Regions from separate parts of the Lysinibacillus sp. RS10 genome, predicted to be linked through region 2. Evidence: a T-box and tRNA genes for the amino acid it is inferred to sense, from the RefSeq annotation. Region 2 holds a T-box; the other holds one or more tRNA genes.
The links. The T-box of region 2 lies ahead of serS (serine--tRNA ligase). A T-box ahead of a tRNA ligase gene usually reads a tRNA of that ligase, here a tRNA-Ser.
Positions count from the first base shown of each region.

Region 1 (4,769 bases), 1.0 Mb from region 2:
TTGAATATGATCTCGTGACGTTGCTTTATGATTTATTTGTTCACTTAGATCAATGTTTGTAAGTGATTGGCGAATTACTAGCAATGAGTTTTTTAGGCGAAATTGTTCAGTTGTTTTACGTAAAACATTCTCAACCTCAATACGGTTTATAGGCTTATGAATAAAGAAATCTATACCTTGTTCATATGCTTCACCAACCATCTCCTTATTCACTACCTGAGAAATCATGACAAATTGTCCCTCAAACCGATTTTGAATAAGATGCTCGACTGTTGCTATCCCATCAAGCTTAGGCATAAGTAAGTCGATAAGCACAAACTCTGGCTGTGTCATTAAAATTTGTGGAATAGCGTCCTCACCATTGCGTGCTTCACCAATAACTGTACCTAAACCACTATCTTCAATAATTTGTTTTAACATGACTCGACTAGCACGATCATCATCAACAATAAAATATCTCATTTAAGTCTCTCCCGTTTGAATAGTTTGCGTAGGAACTTTAATTTTAAACATCGTGTTTTGATTGTTTGATTCAACGGATATTGAGCCATTTAATTTGTTAACTAATTCAGCAACATGTGAAAGCCCAATGCCAGTTGCCGCGACACCCTCCACATTGTATTTCGTGGTGTATCCAGGTTCAAAAATAATTGAGAGATCACTTTGTGAAATACCCTGTCCGTTATCACATACTGTTATTACAGTATCATCCTGTTGTTGTTGAATAGCAATAGAAATAACACCTTGTCCTTCAATTGCTTCTATAGCATTAGCTGTTAAATTATTCAAAAGTGCAAGCAGTGCAATATGTTCTTTCGCTTGAAAATCGGTGTCTATACTTATTTTAAACTCAATGTTTTTTCCGAGTAATTCAGCGTATTTACTATTGCCGTCTTCAATATAATGTAATAATTCAGACAATCTAAGGGTGCCAAAACTCTTCTCACCAACAATCTTAGAAATACCTGCATAAATACGTTGAGAATCTTTCTTCACTTCATGAATTTCCTGGGCAATAAGGAGTGCCTGTAAACTTTCCTCGCGATTGCCGAGTGACTTTAATTGTCGATATAAATCAAACCCACTGGCTGTAATTTTTTCGATGTGGTTCATAGATTTTTTTAAATAAAGTGTCTCAACATATAAATCTGAGCCGATCGTAAGCATTTCCTGAACACGTTTTTTTTGTTCAGCAATTAAAATAGAGCTATAAATACCTACTACAAAAAAGCTACGCAATAAAGCAACCGCTAATAGTATAAGTAAATCATGAAGAAGTAAAAAAGTGTAAGAATGAATGAAAAAACGAACTAGCTGTTCTACTAAATTACTGAAGACTTCACTAAATGCAACTAGTAATCCAAGCATTAGTGGTTTTTCTCTATACTGATGAATACTAAGCATTTGTAGGCATATTGCGAACAATACATAAAATGCAGCAGCAGGTAGATGTGTAAGTAAACTATCTATTAATGGAACATCGTGTAAAGAGTAATTAATGATAACTCGAAAAACTATTGTCACGATACTTGTAATAAATCCAGCCAAAATGATAGGTGTAGGTCTAAGTAGTGTACATAAAAAGAAAACAATACTTCCTAATCCAAAGCGAAAAGTAGTATCAGTGAAAGGCATTATTTTAATCTCACTACCGATTGCAGTTAATAAAGCAATTATGATAATCCAAGTGAGGGAAGTACGAGTTGTAAAAAAATTTGAGCGCATAAAAAATCCTCCCTAATCAATTTTAATAGAGCGGGATAGTAAAGAAAAGATGTACTAAAAAGCTTGATTATTCGACGATGCTATGGAAAAACACTTTGGAGAACGTGAAATTATAATTTTTTTCAACAATAATGCTTAAGAATAGTCTTAACTATCAAATCAATATTTTTCGTAATAAATAAAAAAATACCACAACCTAAGAGGAAGTGGTATCTAGTAATTGTTACATACAATTTTGGAGCAAAAAAAAAACGGCTACATTTGTAGTCGGAATTTTAAAAAATGGAGGAGGTAGAGGGATTCGAACCCCCGCGCGGTGTTACCCGCCTGTCGGTTTTCAAGACCGATCCCTTCAGCCAGACTTGGGTATACCTCCATAATATATAGTACTGCATGTCTTTTCGACAAAACTTAATTTATCATGTTTTTAAATTCACGTCAACATATTTTTATGTTTTTTTGAAAAAATGTTTTTTTTACATTGCAGATAGATTATTCCACATAAATATTATGTGTATTAAGTTGCAATTTATGAAAACAGTAAGTATACTAGTTATTGCCGTGCTAGGTGGGAAGGTAGCGGTGTCCTGTAACTCGCAATCCGCTCTAGCGAGACTGAATTCCTTTTTCGAGGCTGTCCGTATTGTTTGGTCTGCCTTTTGCACGTAGTGTTGACGATTGGGTCCTGCGCAATGGATACCCATGAACCATGTCAGGTCCGGAAGGAAGCAGCATTAAGTGGTCTTATTCATGTGCCGCGGGGTTGCCTAATCTGAGCTAACGACAAGAGTAACGCTTATGTGCGGCTGTCGAAGAAAGGTGCACGGCATTAAATTGCCAATTCAAACGCACCCGTCTACAATAGACGGGTGCGTTTTTTTTATGTAGTAATTATGTAAAATAATAACCACCTTAGAATTTTCTCCTTCTATTGAAGCGGAGGGGAATTACCTTGAATTTGTGAAAAACAGTGACACTATTTCATAAATAATGGGGCAAATGTTATAATAGGAATATTCTAATTAAAAAAGAAGAGGAGAGGAAATCATTGACGTATCAAGCATTTTACCGTGTGTATCGACCGCAATCATTTCGAGAAATGTCTGGTCAAGCACATGTCAAAAGAACGCTACAAAATGCTCTCCTAGCGAATAAAACAACACATGCTTATTTATTTTCAGGGCCACGTGGTACTGGTAAAACAAGTACTGCTAAAATTTTTGCAAAAGCTTTAAACTGTGAGCATGCACCATCAAGCGAACCTTGTAACGAATGTGCTACTTGTTTAAGTATTACAGATGGTTCACATCCAGATGTTATTGAATTTGACGCGGCGTCTAATTCACGCGTTGAAGAAATACGAGACATTATTGAGAAAGTTCGATTTGCTCCTGCAAGTAGCAGATATAAAGTGTATATCATTGATGAAGTGCATATGCTTTCTACAAGCGCTTTCAATGCCCTTTTAAAGACATTAGAAGAACCACCTTCTCATGCTGTATTTATTTTAGCAACGACAGAGCCCCACAAATTGCCTGCAACGATTATTTCACGTTGCCAGCGCTTCGATTTCAAGCGTCTTTCGACCAATGATATTATTGAGCGCATGAAAGTTGTATTAGAGGATATAGAGTTACCATATGAGGAACAAGGGTTGAAGGTAATCGCACAATCAGCAGCTGGTGGTATGCGTGATGCTTTAAGCTTATTAGATCAGGTCGTATCCTTCAGCGGAGAAAAGCTGAAGCTTGAGGATACACTACTTGTTACTGGTTCCATTAGTCAGGATGTTTTCTATGAATTAGCAGAAGCTCTAAAAGTAAAAGATGTTGCGCAAATGCTTGCATTATTAGAACAGCTTATTGCGGATGGAAAAGATCCTCTTCGCCTTTCAGAGGACTTGATTACATTTTTCCGTGACTTATTATTGCTACAAACGAGCGATGATTTAGCGGAATTATTGGAGCTCGTATCACCAGAGGAGCGGGTTTTTACATTAGCGCATGATTTTGCGCCCGATTTGCTCTACGGCTACATTGATATTTTAGCGAAAACGCAGCAAGAAATGCGATTCTCTCATCATACAAAGATCTACTTAGAAACCGCGCTACTTAAAATGGTACAGTTTTCAGGTGGGGGAGTTAGTCAAGCAATTACTTCAGGTGAAGCTACTATGAGCCCTGAACTTGCTCAAAAAATAGTAGCACTTGAGCAAATGGTGCAACAACTGTCAGCACAATTACAAGCTGGTGTGCCGGTGCAGACGGCGCAAGCGCCAAAAGAGCAACGTTCGCGAGCTAAAAGTCCGAATGGCTATAAAGCACCAACAGGGCGTATTCAAGAGGTGCTAAAGGATGCAACCAAACAAGATGTGCAACGTATAAAATCGGTTTGGGCACAGGCGCTAAGTCAATTGCAAAAGTCTCAATCAGCTCTTTTAGCGGAGGCTGAACCTGTAGCGGCATCTTCAAGTGCTTTTGTGTTAAAATTCAAGTATGATATTCATTGTCAAATGGTTGCCGATAATCAATCTCTAAAAGCGCACTTTACACAATTAATTGCAGGGCAAACGGGTGCTATGTATGAAATGCTTTGTACACCTGAAGAAACCTGGTTAAAATTACGTGAAGAGTTTGTTCGTGATCACGGCTTGCAGCAACAGAAAAAATCTCAGTCTGAGAGCGATCGTGGAGTGGAATTATTAGAGCCGCCACCGGCAGAGATGCCAGAAGAGCCGTTTATCGATGATGCGCAACCACTTGCTTCACAAGATCCACTTGTGACAGAAGCGGAAAAGCTGTTTGGTAAAGATTTTATTGAAATTGTTGAAGATTAATCATTTAGGAGGAATATGTTTATGCGTGGAATGGGAAATATGCAAGGTATGATGAAAAAAATGCAAAAAATGCAAAAAGAAATGATGGAAGCTCAAGAGGCCTTAAATGCAGAACAATTTGAAGGTGTTGCTGGCGGCGGTATGGTGAAAGTAGCTGTTACTGGTCAACGTGAAATCGTAGAAGTAAATCTTGATCCATCAGTAGTAG
Region 1 covers NZ_CP167122.1:4,929,223-4,933,991, reverse strand. Annotated here, with positions in the region: gene ACB089_RS24610 (response regulator) at 1-462, opposite strand, end outside; gene ACB089_RS24605 (ATP-binding protein) at 463-1,725, opposite strand; tRNA gene ACB089_RS24600 (tRNA-Ser) at 2,009-2,101, opposite strand; RNA gene ffs (signal recognition particle sRNA large type) at 2,285-2,552, shown strand; gene dnaX (DNA polymerase III subunit gamma/tau) at 2,774-4,561, shown strand; gene ACB089_RS24585 (YbaB/EbfC family nucleoid-associated protein) at 4,583-4,769, shown strand, end outside.
Region 1: it encodes a tRNA-Ser, which carries the amino acid that the T-box ahead of serS (serine--tRNA ligase) is inferred to sense. The anticodon was not compared.

Region 2 (4,769 bases):
TTCAAAACTATTACGCCGCAGCGTCACACATAACAGATGATTTAATTGAGCTGAACTACCGTATTCATAGAACGCTACACAATCGTTTAAAAGGCATTAGAAAAGAAGCGACGCTTCAAGACCTCACGAAATCTTTACGAAAAAGGTATAACGGATACAAATGCAAAATTTATAAAATTAAAGATATGGCACTTGCTCCAATTCATGCCCAACGTTGCCGAATAAATCTAAACTTCTCGCAAAGTATCTGTAACTATACTACCGAAGGTAGAAATAAAATTCATCAGAGTTTAAAAGCAATTAACAAGCATACGCTTATAAATGTGATGCAACAGTTTATTCCTCAACGATCCATTGAGTATAACGATAATCGGATTAGTCGATTTATTGCGCAATATGGTAAATGTGCTGTAACTGGGGTTGAACTTAGCTTTGATGACTGGCACTGTCACCACAGGACTCCATATTATTTATCGCAAGATGATTCTTATAGCAACTTAATCATTTTACATAAATCAGTTCATAGACTAATCCACCTTAAAGACCTCGAGAAAATTGAAGTACTCATAAAAGTACTTCAACTAGATAAAAAGCAACTAATGAAAGTAAATGAATTGCGTGAGCAATGTCTGAACGAAGCAATCTAATTCCACATTACATCTTGTCCTTACATAGAAATCGAATGAATTGAATTAATTGGAACGCCGTATGCTGGGAAACTCGCACGTACGGTGTGAAGTGGGGGAAAAGCTGGAGATAACTTCAAAGGCTTACCTATCACTATAATAACTTGTAAAGGTATTAAGGATTCTGAAGGATTGTCCTTAAACTAAACAATAGAAAGAGACTTAAAGGGGTATTCTAGATGAATTATAACTACTTTATTGTAACTTTCCATTGAAGACTTCGGGCTCCTCGTATTTAAGCAGTCGGTAAAAATGTTGAAATTTTTGCTGAATTATGAGGGGAAAATTACCTTAGCGCGAAATGGTCATTTTATTGGGTGTGTATTTCATCCGGAATTAACCGGTGATTCAAGGATTCTAGAATATTTTGTATCCTATGGTATAGCTTGCAAAATCTATTTTCATATAGTACAGTATTGTTAAAATTTAAATAACTGAACACGATGATGGGAAGTAGTAGCAATCACGTTTTTTTTAGAGAGTCAGCGGGTGGTGGAAGCTGATAAAAGCACTTGTGAATCCGTCCTGGAGTTGCGCAGTCGAAGTGAGTAAAGTAGGCTGTCGCCGGTTGAAATGCCGTTATGAGATAAGTGGATTAGGCGAATGTCTAATCAATTAGGGTGGCAACGCGGGTAGCTCTCGTCCCTTTCATGGGATGAGGGCTTTTTTGTGTTCATTTATAAAACCTACTGCCATCATTATCAATCTACTGGAGGTATGAACTATGTTAGATATTAAACGCGTCCGCGACAATTTCGCGGAAATTAAAGAAATGTTGTTAACACGCAATGAAGATTTAGGAAATTTAGACGACTTTGATGGCTTAGACGCGAAACGTCGTGAGTTAATCGCTAAAACAGAAGAACTTAAAGCTGAACGTAATAAAGTATCTGAGCAAATTTCTGTGATGAAGCGTAACAAAGAAAATGCAGATGCAGTAATTGCACGTATGCGTCAGGTAGGCGACGAAATTAAAGAGCTAGACATACAGTTAAATGATGTAGAAGATCGCTTCAAAGATATGATGATGCGCTTACCAAATGTTCCGCACGAATCTGTGCCTGTAGGGACAACAGAAGATGACAATGTTGAAGTATTAAAATGGGGTGAAGTACCAACTTTTGATTTTGAAATCAAGGCACACTGGGACATTGCTACAGATCTTCAAATTGTAGACTTTGAACGCGGCGCAAAAGTAACGGGTAGCCGATTCTTATTCTATCGTGGACTTGGCGCTCGCTTGGAACGTGCATTAATGAGCTTTATGATGGATTTACATGCAGAAGAGCATGGTTATGAAGAAATGCTACCACCTGTCATTGTTAATCGTGATAGCTTGACGGGTACTGGAAATCTTCCTAAATTTGAAGAAGATGTATTTAAATTAGAGGAAACAGATTATTTCATGATTCCAACAGCAGAGGTATCTGTAACAAACTTCTATCGTGATGAAATTTTACTGGCCGAGTCTTTACCACAAAGCTTTGCTTCCTATAGTGCGTGCTTCCGTTCAGAGGCAGGCTCTGCAGGTCGTGATACACGTGGTTTAATCCGTCAGCACCAATTCAACAAAGTGGAATTAGTACGCTTTGTAAAACCAGAGGAATCTTATGAACAGCTAGAGTTGTTAACAGGTCATGCTGAAAAAGTACTGCAATTACTAGGCTTACCGTATCGTAAACTAAAAATGTGTACTGCTGATTTAGGTTTTACTGCAGCGAAGAAATATGATTTAGAAGTTTGGATTCCTGCACAAAACATGTACCGTGAAATTTCTTCTTGCTCTAACTTTGAGGATTTCCAAGCACGACGAGCGAATATTCGCTTCCGTCGTGAGCCAAATGCAAAATCAGAATATGTTCATACATTAAACGGTTCAGGTCTTGCTATTGGACGTACAGTTGCTGCTATTTTAGAAAACTACCAACAAGCAGATGGAAGCGTAGTAATTCCAGAAGTTCTAAGACCATACATGGGTGGTAAAGAAATAATTGCACCAAAATAAATAACGGATAAAAGCTATTTTAGATATCCTTTAACAGTTAATTATATTGCTTTTTATCGATTTACAGATGCTTTTAATAGTATCGGGTGGTGTAAACGCCTTGGAATTAAAAAAATGCTTTATTATTTCTTAAAGGAAATTTAGCGAGACTAAAAAAGATGTTACTATAATCAAGAATGGGGGTTTATTAGAAAAAATTTAGAAATGACATTTTGCAGCTCTTTCGCATTTTCCACTATTCCGCAATCGGGCGCGATTCTGTAATAAGGATCAGCGCTCGTTTTCATTAAAGGGCCATTTAATTGAATAACACTTCTAAATTAAAAATAGGATTTTATGTTAATCTTGATGTGAGTTTGTGAAACAATGTACTTAAGCTAACAGGGCAGGTTAGCTCAAGAAGGTGTTCCTAGACCTATCATAAGAAAAAGGACTTCAAACGAAGAAGTCCTCACTTATTAAATAATAAAATTGTGCCATAAATTTATTTTTGAGAATGGTACATTCTTATGATAAATGCATGGCATCTTCAATTAGAGGATGGCATTTTTTTTGACACTAATTGAATAACTTTTTTGAGATTTATTAAAACAAGGCTGCTTAATATTAAAATCACCCCAATAAGCATAACTGGATGGACATCTTCTTCGTAGAAAAAGTGTCCGATAGCTAAAGCAATTAGTGGCGACACATACAACCATGTCGAAGGAAGAAAGGCATTTGTTTTTGCCACTAGATAATAATAAATAGTTTGGGCAATCATTGATCCTGCAATCGTCAGGTAAACAATCGATACAAACACAGGCATTGTTAGTACAGGTGTTGTTTCCCTAGTAAGTAGAGATAAAAGCAGCAAGAATAAACCTCCATAAATCATTTGCACAGCATTCAATGCTATTGGGCTTTCTTCCTTAAACAAGCGAATAATTTTTCCTGAATAAATGGAACCAGCTGCATAACCCATTTCCCCAATGAGGATAATCCCGCATCCTAATATCCATTGCATGCTCCAGTCAATTGTAAGGCCTGGCAAAAATAAAAAGAAGACACCGATAAATCCTATTATTACTCCATATATACTTGATTTGTTTATCTTTACTTGCAAAAAGACAGTTTGGAAGAGGATAATCAAAATGGTTCCTGAAGCCGAAAGCACTGCTGCAACACCAGAGGAAACAAATTGTTCTGCCCAATACAGGCTCGCAAAAGTAATGAAGGTTAAAGAAAATCCAGTGAGCATGAGCTCTTTCCGCAATAGTAGTTTCCACGATGTTCGCTTGCGTATAAGCAGATAAAGAAAAAGTACGGCACCTGCAACTAAAAAACGAATACCTGCGGAAAGGAAGGGGGGGAATCCTACGTCTACTCCAACCTTAATTGCCAAAAAAGTAGTTCCAAAAATAAAACACATAATACTATACAAAATTATTATCATTGTAATTCCTCCTGCGCTTAATTGTAAACTAGATAGCACAGACCAGATGATTTTATACAGACCAGATTTAAGCAAATAGGACGATAATAGAGTAGGAGGGATTTTAATGAAGGTAAAATCACAAAATACTGCGCTGTACAAGCAAGTTTCTGAATATATTTTAACTCATATCAAAAGTGGAGAATGGAAAAAAGACAACAAGCTACCTTCTGTACGAAATCTTGCAGAGTCGCTAGGGGTTCACAGACTGACAGTTTTAAAAGCATATCAACTTCTAAAAGAGGAAGGTCATGTCTATGCAAAAGACAAAACGGGCTATTATTATAAGGACATTGACCATTTACACGAAAAGACGGAACAACCTGTTATCCATTCCTATATTAAAAATAGCCATCTGTCGGAAATCCATCTTGAGCCTACCTTCTATGAATTTTCTACCGCTATTATAGATCCGTCCTTAATGCCCAATAGATACCTTTCCCAACATGTGAAGGAGTTATTTGACAGGTACCCATATTTGCTTGGAACTCATGCTCCTGTAAAAGGGGATGGTGAATTAATTGCAGCATTATCCGTCTATTTCCGAAAGTATGACCAACTATATATTGATGAAGAATCTATTGTAGTTACTACTGGAGCACAG
Region 2 covers NZ_CP167122.1:795,817-800,585, forward strand. Annotated here, with positions in the region: gene ltrA (group II intron reverse transcriptase/maturase) at 1-647, shown strand, start outside; T-box leader at 1,121-1,336, shown strand; gene serS (serine--tRNA ligase) at 1,411-2,691, shown strand; gene ACB089_RS04060 (DMT family transporter) at 3,221-4,126, opposite strand; gene ACB089_RS04065 (PLP-dependent aminotransferase family protein) at 4,233-4,769, shown strand, end outside.